One region of the Brevibacillus sp. B_LB10_24 genome, then DNA from elsewhere that is predicted to be linked to it. Evidence: riboswitches for the same ligand, from Rfam matches in the RefSeq annotation. Region 1 holds a riboswitch; each other region holds the start of a gene.

Evidence for each region. A riboswitch is a leader RNA that binds a small molecule or an ion and turns the genes downstream of it on or off. The one in region 1 is predicted to bind cobalamin.
Region 2: linked by a shared signal. The riboswitch ahead of ACI7RC_RS18540 (energy-coupling factor ABC transporter permease) and the one ahead of ACI7RC_RS07160 (ABC transporter substrate-binding protein) in region 1 are both predicted to bind cobalamin.
Region 3: linked by a shared signal. The riboswitch ahead of nrdI (class Ib ribonucleoside-diphosphate reductase assembly flavoprotein NrdI) and the one ahead of ACI7RC_RS07160 (ABC transporter substrate-binding protein) in region 1 are both predicted to bind cobalamin.

What each region holds. Positions count from the first base shown of each region.
Region 1 covers NZ_JBJQOQ010000005.1:95,164-99,356, forward strand. The annotation lists gene ACI7RC_RS07155 (FecCD family ABC transporter permease) at 1-516, opposite strand, end outside; gene ACI7RC_RS07160 (ABC transporter substrate-binding protein) at 518-1,492, opposite strand; cobalamin riboswitch at 1,665-1,875, opposite strand; gene ACI7RC_RS07165 (MBL fold metallo-hydrolase) at 1,963-2,910, opposite strand; gene ACI7RC_RS07170 (enoyl-CoA hydratase/isomerase family protein) at 2,923-3,747, opposite strand; gene ACI7RC_RS07175 (CaiB/BaiF CoA transferase family protein) at 3,770-4,193, opposite strand, start outside.
Region 2 covers NZ_JBJQOQ010000022.1:36,875-41,067, reverse strand. The annotation lists gene ACI7RC_RS18555 (energy-coupling factor ABC transporter ATP-binding protein) at 1-30, opposite strand, end outside; gene cbiQ (cobalt ECF transporter T component CbiQ) at 35-829, opposite strand; gene ACI7RC_RS18545 (energy-coupling factor ABC transporter substrate-binding protein) at 813-1,124, opposite strand; gene ACI7RC_RS18540 (energy-coupling factor ABC transporter permease) at 1,128-1,880, opposite strand; cobalamin riboswitch at 2,031-2,233, opposite strand; gene pdxR (MocR-like pyridoxine biosynthesis transcription factor PdxR) at 2,312-3,796, opposite strand; gene ACI7RC_RS18530 (DMT family transporter) at 3,914-4,193, shown strand, end outside.
Region 3 covers NZ_JBJQOQ010000009.1:18,169-22,361, forward strand. The annotation lists gene nrdE (class 1b ribonucleoside-diphosphate reductase subunit alpha) at 1-1,350, opposite strand, end outside; gene nrdI (class Ib ribonucleoside-diphosphate reductase assembly flavoprotein NrdI) at 1,337-1,696, opposite strand; cobalamin riboswitch at 1,857-2,054, opposite strand; gene ACI7RC_RS10510 (hypothetical protein) at 2,146-2,391, shown strand; gene nhaC (Na+/H+ antiporter NhaC) at 2,470-3,912, opposite strand; gene ACI7RC_RS10520 (aspartate aminotransferase family protein) at 3,962-4,193, opposite strand, start outside.

The DNA of each region.
Region 1 (4,193 bases):
CGATCCGAGAAATGCCTGCAGCACGACCCCGGACAGGATCAGCGTCTCCACCCTCATCTTTCCTTGCGAGCTCGCCAGTGAAAAAACGACGAACAGCGTCACCGAACCGGTCACAAACGCGGCGATCGGAACCGTCCACTGGCCGAGGATGGCCTGCAGCCCGAACAGGATGAGGAACGCCGCTCCTACGGATGCCCCGGAAGCAACGCCAAGCGTGTAAGGGTCAGCCAGCGGATTGCGCAGCACGCCTTGAAATCCGCAGCCCGCCAAGGCGAGCGAAGCGCCGACCAGGATCGCCAGGACGACGCGCGACAGCCTCACCTGTGTAATGATCATCTCTTCCGCTGTCGTCCAGGTGGGCTGGATCCACTGATCCGCCAACGGGAGTTGATGCAGGAGGATTTTCCAAACCTGCACCAGCGGCACGCTCGCCGTGCCGACCGAGAGGCTGATACTGGCGGAGAGCAGCAGCAGCACGAGGGCCCCTCCGCCGTACAGGAGAAGTTTTCTCTTCATTTTATTTCACCAGGTCAGGATGGATCGCCTTGGCGATTTCTTTCAGCCCATCGGTCAAACGCGGACCGACGCGGACGACCGGTGATTGCTCAAAAGAGAACATGCGATTGTTCTTCACGGCGTCGATCTGTCCCCAACCGGGACGCTTTTTGATGCCGTCCAGAATCACATCGCCGGCTCCTTCCCCCTCCGGATACAGGATGATTTCAGGATTGGCCTGAATGATGTGCTCGGGATCGATCTCGTACCAACCGCTCTTGTCCCCGCCGACGTTGATCCCGCCGGCTAACGAGATCAGTTCATCCAAAAATTCGCCTTTCCCCACCGTCCAGCCAGGGTTGTACTCGAGATACACTTTCTTTTTCGGCACGTCCTTCACGGCATCGACCACGCTCTGCTTGTCCGCCCGCATTTTTTCCGCCACGTGCTTGGCGTTTTGCTGCAAATTCATGATTTTCCCGACGGTTTCTATTTTTTCGATCACTTGGTCAACCGTTTTCGGGCTGGAAGCGTAGACCTTGATGTCATAAGAGCGCAGCTGCTCGATCGCCTTCTGATTCATGCTGGCGGAAGCGACAACCAGATCGGGCTGCAAGGCGATGACTGCTTCGACATTGGTATTCATATCGCCCACCTTCTCCTTGCTTTTCGCTTCTTCCGGGTAATCGCTGTATTGGTCGACACCTACCACCTTGTCCCCGGCCCCGATCGCAAACAGGATCTCTGTCTCGCTGGGAGCCAGTGTGATCACCCGCTTGGGCTCCTGTTCCAGGGTGATAGACGTATTCGTCCCATCGGTCAATGAAAGCGGATAGGTTGTTTCCGATTCCGGCGCTGTTGTTTCCGGCACAGCTTGCGGGGCAGTGTCAGTGCCGGGTGCCGGTGACTGGTTTGCGGGTGCTGAGCAGCCGAACAAGGTCAGGCTGAGCATCAAACAGATGAACCATAAAACGTTTGCTTGCATAATCTTGCGCATGATTTTCTCTCCCTTTCTCCTCTTCCAACAAGAAAAAGCATTTCTAATCGTGTTAGAAATGCTTTGCTGAACATTCGCCATTGCCTGATCAGATGCTTGGCCGCATACCTATTTCCAAGCGTTGCAAGGGTCGTGCCCGATCTCTAACACCAGCCTAAATCCGCGTAGGTCATCAGTGTCGCTGAAACAGGCAGGTCTCCTGACTTAGAGTCGAGCTTTTGCCGTCTTCCCGGCAGTACCAGTGACATGCTAGCAAAAGCTTACCGATGCGTGTGCCATCGGTGCTCACCACAGTGGCGGGTCCGTGTCGGCTTTTAACCGAACTTCCCAATTAAGCCGAAGCTAAAAATTTAGCGTTCAGCACCTGTTTCCTCCGATATGCGATTGTACAAGTAACTATATCACTCCGGCACCCACTTGTCTATGCCGGCTGGCAGCGGACGCAGCCGACCTTCACGGCGATCCGCCGTCTATTTCACTTGTTTTGACAGGTAATCGGCTAAACCCATGGCGCACACTTCCAAATCGATCTGCAGCACCTGGTAAACCGGATGGTCTTGCGGGACGCTGCGGCCGGTCAGGTGATCCCGCACGCGAGAGAGCAGCGCAGAGGCTATTTCGCCCTCTCCCTTTCCTTGTGCGGAAAGCTGCTTCGCTGTCTCTACGAAGATGGGCAGCCAAATCTTCATCTGACGATAAGCGTCATCGACATCTGTCGTCATTCCGTAGTGGCCAAAGTAGATGCGGTCTACCTGCAGGTCTTTGATCAGATCGATCGAGCGTTCCATCGCTTCCGGCAAAAACTGGTTAGGCGATGTAGAAGGCAGATACAAGGTACAACCTGCGTCTTCCACCTGATGGTAACGTATGCCAAAGGTGTCGCCGGTAAACATGCCGTTGCTCTTCGGATCATAGATGGAAAAGTGATGATTGGCGTGTCCCGGCGTATCGAAAAACTCGAGCGTCCGGTTTGGACCGATCTTCAGCGATTCGCGGTCTGCTTTCACCACGATCCGATCCTCCGCTACCGGAAGGATCGGATCGAACAGACTGTCGAATTTCTCCTTGTACACCGCTCTGGCTCCCTGGATCAGCCGCTCCGGGTTGGCGAGGTGGCGTGCTCCCTTCGGGTGGACAATCACCTGAGCGTCCGGGCACTCCTGCAGCAGCAGTCCCACTCCCCCGGCGTGGTCCAGGTGTATATGCGTCACGATAATGTATCTGATCTCTTCCGGCCGCAGCCCCAGTTCAAGCAGCCCCTTCAAGATGTAAGGAACCGACGGGCTGGCACTCGTCTCGATAATCGTCAGCTCCGGTTCCCGGAGGACATAGGTTCCGGTCCTGCCAGCCAGGCCGAGATCAAACCCGTCAATGAGAAACACATCATTTCCTAGATCAATTGGTTGGTTATCGCTCATCCTTGCCTCACCTCATTCTTCGTCTCTTCGCTCCTGCTCTCCGGTAAATGCCGGCGGCCGCTTTTCCCGAAAGGCCCGGACTCCCTCCAGATAATCTTGCGTAGTGAAGGCCAGTCCCTGTGCCATCGCTTCAGCTTGCAGAACCTGTTCCAACGTCATCTCGCTGCTGCGGTTCAAGATGGACTTGGCCATCCCGATGGCGGCACTGGGACCCTGCGCCAGGGAAGCCGCCATTTCTTCGGCTCTCGGCAAGAGCGCATCTGCCGTCGTCACTTCCAGCACAATCCCGTACGCCTGTGCCTCCCGGGCAGTAATCATCCGGCCGGAGAACATCAGCTCCTTGGCCCGTTGCAGCCCTACCAATCTTGGCAGGAAGAAAATTCCACCGTAATCCGGCACCAATCCTATTTTAGCAAAAACTTGTCCAAATGAAGCATTTTCCGAGGCGATCAGCAAATCACAGGCCAGGGCCAGGTTAAAACCGGCTCCGACTGCATAGCCGTTGACCGCTGCAATGACGGGCTTTTCCAAGGAGACGAGATCGAGCAGCAGCCGATGCGCCTCCTGCATATACCGCCTTGCCTCCGCCCCGCTCGGACTGCTGCCTTGGCTTGCGCCCTGGCCGGGAAATCCCTTGATGTCGCCGCCGGCGCAAAAAGCCGGGCCGCTCCCCGTCACAATCAGGCTGCGAATCCGGGCGTCCGTCCGCACTTCCTCCAGGGAGGCGCGAAATTCGTCTACCAATGCCCGCGACAGGGCGTTTCGGTTGTCGGGGCGGTTGAACGTGATTACCGCTACCCCGCCTTTTCGCTCAAGCAAAACAGATTGACTCTCCATTGTACCCCCTCCATTCGCTGGTTCAGATCATGCCGCGCCTTTTCCAGTCTGTCATCTGTTCCGAGGCGACAGACAAGACAGATCGAAAAACTTCTTCGGTATGTTCACCTGCTGCGGGCGGCGGTGCAAAAGCCATGCCGGACGTGCTCCGCCCCGGATCATAGCCGCCCGCAGAGGTATCCGTCTGAATCAAATCCCCCCATCGCTGTGTGTGCCGTACAAACGCCAAGACTTTTGCCTGCACGTGAGGATGCTGTATGACTTCGCCGATTTCCAGCACGGGAGTCAGGCAGCAATCCACTTTGTGGGAAAACTGCGACCACTCTGCCTGCGTACGGCTTTGAAACAGCTCCTTTACCTGCAAATACACGGGATTCTCTGAAGTCGCCCGGCTCACATGGGCGGCAATCCAGTCTTCCCGTCCCACTCCCCGGCAAAAATTCTGC
Region 2 (4,193 bases), on a different contig from region 1:
TATATCATGAAATTCTATCAGCCAATCCAAGGCTTCACCTCCTCGTCAACCACTCCAAAGCGATCAGTGTGAGACATCCCAGAACCGCTTCGGACAGATATCGTTTTGATCGCACAAAACGGGCAGTCGATACCACCCGGATCTCGCCCGAAAACCCTCTGGCCGTCAAACCGACCAACAACTGCCGGTACCGCTGCCACGTCCGGCCAAACAGGGTAACTGCCAGTTTTGCCACATCTTTTAGCGTTTGGCGAAAGCCGCTGTGCCCTCCTCTTGCCTGCTGTGCCACCCAAAGCTGTCCAGCCACCTCCAGCAAGACAAAGACGAAGCGGTACATAATCGACAACAGCTCGACCAGGACCACGGGCATCCCTAGCCTTCTCAGCACCTGCAAGAGCTGCCCTAGCGGCACGGTAAAGAGGAGAAAATACAGACAGGCAACGGACGCAAGCGCCCGGGTCAGGACCGTAAACGCCCGCAGTAGGCCGCTCGGGCTCAGGTACACATAACTGCCTGCCACCGGTATGGCAGCCACGGCATTTGCCACTGCGCTGCCAGCACCTTCGCCGCTGGCAGCTTCCAGGCAAAGCGGCGGCAAGCTCATCAGCATGAAGGCGATTGGGAGCAGCAGCAGCCGCAAATAAGTTCGCCAGGGAATCCCCGCATACCTCACGATCCAGAGACTCGACCAGGCAAAAATAAGCAAATGCACCTGCCAGTGAGCGAACAGCGCGATCGCCAGCAGGGAGGCGGCGAACAGCAGCTTCTGATCTGGCGGAAGCTGCCGCAGCCGATTCGTATAGGCGTACGAATCAAACGGAATCTTCATGCGCCTGTCCTTTTTTTGCCGACCGGCCCCGGAAGAAACCGAAGGCGTAACCGACTACACCTGCGCCGATCGCCGCCTGCAGAGCGAACAACAAACTCTCCGTCTCCGAACCCGGCGGCTCAAAAATCGGCTCAAACCACGGCTCGTAATCGGGTGCAAGTTCCCCAACCGCCTCTTCAGCCGCATCGTCTGACCCGCCAAACTCCGACCCGTGAATAAATGCCAGCGGGAGGACTGCCAACAAGATCACCGCGACCAAAATCGCGATGGTAAGGTAGCGATTCGATTTGCCCATCCTTTACACACCTCGCTTTGCGGCCAGAAGTTGTTCCAACTCAGTCCGATTGTAGGTATGCAGCCAATTCCACACCAGGACGGTCAGCAGCCCTTCGCTAATGGCGAGCGGCACCTGTGTCAGGGCAAAAATCCCGGCAAACTTTACAAAGGAAGCGAGAATTCCACCTGATTCTGCGGGAAACGCCAGTGCAAGCTGCAGCGACGTGACCAGGTACGTCGACAAGTCAGCCAGTGCCGCTGCGGCAAAGACAGCCAGTTTTTGCCGCTTGCCGCCGCGTGACAGCAGCCGATACACGCCGTATGCGACAAATGGCCCTACGATCGCCATCGAAATGGCATTGGCCCCGAGCGTCGTCAATCCGCCGTGAGCAAGCAGCAGCGCCTGAAACAGCAGGACGAGGCTGCCCAATACCCCCATCGTCAGCGGGCCAAACAACACAGCCCCCAGGCCGGTTCCGGTCGGATGCGAGCTGCTCCCGGTCACAGATGGCAGCTTTAAGGCGGACAGCACGAATGCAAACGCCCCGACCAGTCCGAGCAGCAGCTTTGTTTCGGGATTCGCCTTCGTCGTACGCTGAATCTCCCGCAGGCCCAAGAGAAAAAACGGAATAAACAAGACCCACCAAAAGACAGCCCAGCCAACCGGCAAAAAACCCTCCATGATATGCATGGCATGTGCAGTCTGCGGCGTGTTAAATGACAAATACAGCACCAGCGCGACAATTCCCATTGGAACGAATAATTTCCGTTTCATGAATATACTCCCTCTTGAGACTCTGTTTTTCCCCAATCAAAAAAGCACCTTCAGAGAATACTCCGAAGATGCTCCATCACCTGACAAGTCGCCCGGCTAACCCTAGACGGCTGTTCAAACTATGTACACCTCCCTCATCCTCGTGAGTTTGACGATGTCGATTTCAAGGCAGGTCTCCTGACTCCAGTTCATCGCATAAACGCGCCCTTCCCATTCTTCAAGAACAGTGGGTTGTGTAAGCGTTATGCTCCCTGTTACAGTGGCGGGACCGTGCCGGACTTTCACCGGACTTCCCTATTAAGTTGCCGATTCAAGCAGAAGAATCGGTCAACACCTTGAACGTTCCATATGCATTTTTTCGATAGAAATTATATTCATGATAGTAATAGTTTCCACCTGTTGTCAATCTCTTTTTATTTGATGGCTGAGGGTCAGACGACTGGAGGTTTCTCCAATGGCGCCTCGATCGATTCCTGAAAGATCCTGCATAATCCGAGCATCCCCTGTCTCAGCTCATCCTCACTCATGCTGGAAAAACAGATTCTCAGATGGTGAAACTCCGGTTCACCCGGGTAACAGACCCACCCGGGGAGAAAGTTGATCTTTTCGCGAGACGCCGGAACGACCAGTTCTTCGGCACGCAGCCAGGGAGGAAGTGTGATCCAGATATTGCATCCACCTTGCGGCACGGTCCAGCGCACTCCTGCCGGAGCGTGCTGCTCTAAGACGGACAGGGCGAGATCTCTCCTGCCGAGCAGACGTTGCCGCAACTGCTTCACGTGTTTTTCCATAGAGAAAGACTGCATAAAGGAGAGGATCGCCCGCTGTGTCAGAAGCGGACTCCCCCAGTCTGCCGCTGCCTTCGCAACCATCAAACGGTTGAGGAATCTGCCGTTGGCGGCAAGAACAGCCACTCGGCATCCAGGGGCCAGTATTTTGCTAAAGCTTTTCAAATAGATGACATGCCCGTGCTCATCCATGCTTTTTATCGGCGGTGGCGGGGCTTTGCCAAAGTAGATTTCACTCCAGAGATCGTCCTCCAAAATGATGCTGCGATAGCTCTGCGCAAGATCGAGCAGCTGGGTACGCCGACGCTGGCTCATGAGGGCTCCGGTCGGATTCTGGTACGTGGGCATCGTGTAGATCAATTTTGGCGGATACTGGTCGCAAAGGGAAGCCAACAGGTCGACCCGCATCCCCTCCTCATCGACCGGAACAGACAGAACGGTCGCTCCTCTCGCTCGAAACACGTCGATGGCAGCGCTATAGGTAGGCACTTCTGTCACAACGACGTCACCAGGCCCGATAAAGCTGCGGGCCACCTGGTCAATCCCCTGCTGGGCCCCGTTGGTGACGATCAGTTCTTCCGGGTGTAAGTTGAGGCGGAAGTTCTTGGCGTATTCGGCATATGCCTTGCGAAACAAACCATCCCCCTGCACTGGTCCGTACTTGAACAAGACTGTTGGATCATCACGGAGCGCATTCTGGACGGCTGATGTCAACTCTGCCAGCGGAACCAGTTCGGGATGAAGCGAGGTAATCGAAAAAGAAAAACCGTTTTCAGGCTCTGCCTGCATACTCTGCCAAACCTGAGCCCGCGGCAGGTAATCCGCAACAGCATGCTGCCACTCATAACAGGAAACCTTATTGGGTTGCCCAGTGTCCCCAACCTCGTTCTTCGCCTTTCCAACAAATGTACCTCTGCCTTGGATCCGTTCGATCAGCCCTGCTTCTTCCAGCAGCCGATACGCCTCAACGACAGTCATAAAGCTGACATCACACTGTCTGGACAAGCTGCGAATGGAGGGCAAAGGAGTCCCTTCCTCTAACGATCCGAAACGAATGCGCTCGGAGATTTCCTGATAGATTTGCCTGACCAGGGGGACTCCGGACTGGCGCGTAAGGTTGATCTGCATGCGTTCTCCCCTCTTCCGGAAGTGTTATGTATCACTGTTGACTGTTATGTATATCACTGCTGTATGTTTTTTCTAAAGATTATAACACTCCGGGTTGGAAAAGGGGATATGGATAAAATGATTTATAGCTATCTGCTTATGTGTTTGATTTACGGAACAACCTTTTATGCCATCAAAGCAGGCATTGATGCCGGATTTTCTCCCTTTCTGTTTGCTGCCATCCGTTTCGGTACAGCAGGAGTCCTGATCATCGCGTTCCTGTACCTGAAGAAATCATCTCTCCGGTTTACCCGCAGGAACATGTTGGATCTGATCTACCTGGGCGTATGCATGACCCTGATTCCCTTTGCCGCACTCTACTGGGCCGAACAGTACATCTCCTCGGGACTTGCCGCCT
Region 3 (4,193 bases), on a different contig from region 1:
GCGATTGGCTTTTTGCACCCCCGGCGCGTTTTCGATCCGGGTCGTGTCGCTCACTGCCGTCAATGCCTCGATGCCTTCGTGCACCGACTCCCGCAGCTTCTTTTGCTCCATCACATTGGCGATGTTGAGCGAGGCCAGGTTGCAGCTGATGTCGCGGCGGATGATGTCTTCCAGTCCGTAATCGTTGATCGTCGAGGTCTCCTGCAGTTGAAAGATTTCCGTGCAGAGGTTGGACATCTTGATCGACCCGATCTCTTTCAAGGCGTGTGCCTTGTTGGCGTTCGACTTGTTCATGATGTACGGGTAGCCCGATTCCAGCTGGATCATCGCGATCTTGGTCAGCATCTCGCGGGCGCTCATCACGGTTTTCTTCTTGACCCGCTCGTTGGCCAGCAGTTCATCGTACATCTGGTCGAGGTCAAGGTCGTCCAGGTGCTGTCCGTATTCCCGGTAGACAGAGTAAGGCGCAAACACGGTGAGCGGCTTGTCCTGCGCCGCCAGCTGGTAAAACTTGTCCGGCACGATCAGGCCGATCGACAGCGTCTTGATCCGCGATTTTTCGTCGGCGTTGATTTTTTTGCTGTCCAAAAACTCGATGACGTCCCAACCGAAGATGTTGTAATAGGCCGCCCCTGATCCCTTCCGCTGCCCCATCTGGTCGGCGTAGGAAAACGCGTCCTCCATCAGCTTGAGGACCGGCATAATCCCCTTCGCCGCGCCTTCCACCCCTTTGATCGGCTCGCCGCGGCCGCGCAGTTTGGAGAGGTTGACGGCGACGCCGCCGCCGATTTTGGAGAGCTGCATGCAGGTGCCTAATATGTAATTGATCGAGTTGAGCGAATCGTCCATCTCCAGCAGAAAGCACGATACCATCTCTCCCCGGCGGCTTTTCCCGGCGTTGAGAAACGTTGGCGTAGCCGGCTGGAGGCGCTGTTCGATCATCGCTTGAGCCAGACGTTTGGCCCGCTCAAAATCTCCCTCTCCGAGCGAAAGAGCGACGATCGCCACCCGGTCGGGGTACTGTTCCAGGTACATCGACTTGTCATCTGTCTTCAGCGCGTAGTCTTTGTAAAACTTCGACGCCGCCATGTAGGAGGAAAACTGGAACCCGTAGCTGTGAACGGTGCGGAAGATCTCTTCCACCTGCTCCGGGGTGTACCGCTCGTATACATTTTCGTAGTACTGATGGTCGATCATGTAGTCCATTCTCGCTTTGACGCTGTCAAACTGCATCGTGTTCGCGCGGACTTCCTCCATGAATACTTCGACCGCTTCCCGATCTTTGTCCAATTGGAAAAATCCGTCACTGCCACGCTGCATCAATTGGTTGTTCAGTTCAATGTGCCGCAATCCCTGCCACCTCTTTCACAAAATACTCCACATCGCGACTGGTCCCCGACAGTTCGAATTTGGAAATAACCGGAACCTTGTACTGATCGGCTATCGCATCCGCGCTCTTGGCAAAATTTCCGCCCCAGTTGCGGTTCCCGCTGGCCGAAACTCCCCGCAGCATGGCGTGATTTCGCTGCAAAAAAGCTTTTACCGTCTCCGGCACCTGGCCAAATCCCGTCGTATAGGTAATGAGTACGAACGGCTCTTCCAGCGTCATTTTGGCGTCGATTTGCACGCTTCGCACATTTGCCTTGGTTACAAATCTTCGCACGTTTCCCGTCTTCGAATCATAGGCGACCAGCATGTCCCTCAATCCTTCCCTTATGTACTGCTGTTTGTTGCAGAAAAAGCAAAGCGCATCCGACGACTAGCAGGAGGTCGGATGCGCGTAAAAATCCACAGGATGCACGGGCCTACGGCTTGCAGGCCAGCTGCGCGAACCCTTCCCTATCTCCCGTAGGTACCAGAGTGCAGACGAACAGGCAGGTCTCCTGGCTCAAGGGTCATCGCTCCGTCCGCCTTCCCGATCGCGGCGATCAGTGGCACCTTGGAACGGAACTTCCCTATTACAGTGGCGGGACCGCGCCGGAATCGCACCGTGCTTCCCTTTTTAAGTCTCTGCCAAATATTGTTGGCAAGACACCTGTCCGTATCAATATGTAGATGACTTTATTTACCTTACAACAAGATGTTGAGGGTGTCAATACTTGGCACGCTGTTTGGAGGGGAGGATTGCACTTTGGGAGAGAGATGATGCGTTCTTTGGCTTTGGTGAACATTGTGGTCCGGAAGAAAAAAATGGGCTCGCTCGTTCGCGGCACGCCAGCGGGGAAGCTGGGGGTGGCCGTCTCCACTACAAAAAGCGGCACGTCGACCAAAAAGGACTGTAGGTATTTCAACGTAGGATTTGGTCGACAAGCGTGTGCCGCTTTTTTCCGTTACGACTGGGTAGGCGTGCCAAGGCCTGCGCTCGCTCCATTTTTTTCTTCCGTCTCGTAGCCTTAGTGTTATAGATGCGTAAAGACGCCGCTTACTCCCGTTGGCAGATGTGGGAGATAAGCGGCGCTTGAGATATTGTTACGTAGATTCCACCTGGACCGCCGGGGTGATTGTGGCGGAGTCGGCGGGGTTTGCTTTCGGTTCGTACGCGATTTTGATCCCGAGAAAGCCGTAGATGATTGCGATGATGGGGCTGAGGATGCTGAAAAAGGCAAATGGCGCGTACGTGAAAGCGTGGACTCCTAGGGTGGCGAACATGAATGCTCCGCAGGTGTTCCAGGGGAACAGCGGTGAGGTGACGGAGCCGCCGTCTTCGACCGTTCGGGAGAGGTTTTTCAGCTGCAGTCCCCGTTTTTTGTATTCGGATGCGTACATGCGGGCGGGAAAAATGATCGCCAGGTAGGCATCGCATGCGAGGAAATTGGTCGTGACACTCGTCCCGACGGTCGTGGCGATCAGGCTGCCGGTCGACCTGACACGCTTTAGGATGGCGTTGACGATGGATTCCAGGATTCGCGTCGTTTCCAGGATTCCTCCGTAAGCCATGGCAATCATGATCAGGGCGATCGTCCAAAACATCGATTCAATGCCGCCGTTGTTTAACAGGCTGTCGATCATTTCAATTCCCGTCTCAGCGGTATGTCCGTAGTACAGGGTATTTAAGGCCTCCTTCAGGGAAGCGCCCTGCACGACCGCAGTACAGATCGTGCCGAGTACCGTTCCGATCACCAAGCCGGGAATCGCAGGCATTTTAAACACCAGCATGACGATGACCGTCAGAGGAACGAGCAAAATCCACGGGCTGATGACAAAAAGTTCGCGCAGCTGCCCTTGCAGGATCATCACTTGCTCGGCATTGTCGCTTGCATGGTCCAACGTAAATCCGATAATCGTGTACAGGATCAGCGCGATGGTAATCGCCGGAACGGTCGTAAACATCAGATGCTTGATATGTTCAAACAGGTCGATCCCGGTGACGCCCGCAGCCAGGTTCGTCATTTCCGACAGGGGAGACACCTTGTCGCCGAAATAGCAGCCGGACACGACGGCACCGGCGGCCAGGGCGATCGGAATCCCCAATCCTTCGGCCATGCCCATAATCGCGATCCCGATGGTTCCAGCCGAGGTCCAGGCATTCCCCGACGCCACCGATACCAGCATGCAGATGGCGCAGGCGGCGACGAGGAAATACGTCGGAGATAAGACCTCCAAACCGTAGTAGATCATGGTCGGCACGATCCCTCCGGCGGTCCAGGAGCCGATCAGGGCGCCGATGATCATCAGGATCAGAATCGCCTGCAGCGGCAGGGTGATCGTTTTCAGCATGCCTTTTTCAATCTCTTTCCACGAGTGTCCCAGACACAAGCCCACGATTGTCGCGACGATCGCACTCGCCAAAAGCGGAATATGCGGGTCCAGCTCCAGGACGAAGATGCCGACGAACAGCGATACGATCATAAACGCGATCGGGATCAGCCCCACCCATACCGGCGGGACTTTTCTGGGTTCAATGTCCTCCATCTCATCAACCCCCTTCGAATGTTATCGCTTGCAGTTCTCCTTGGCGTGACTAATCGAGCAGCGATTCTACGCTTTCGCGAAAGACCTTCGTGTGCGTATCGACGTCCTCCGCCTTGGTTTGCGATGAGATGAGGGCCATGTTGTGAAACGGCGTCATTAAAATCCCGCGATTGAGCGCATACAAGTGCATGTAACGATCCAGTTCGAAATCTACCGCTGCGGCTGCCTCTCCGCCGTTGCGCGGGGGCGTGCTGCGGAACCAGTACTCCGATCGGCAGCCC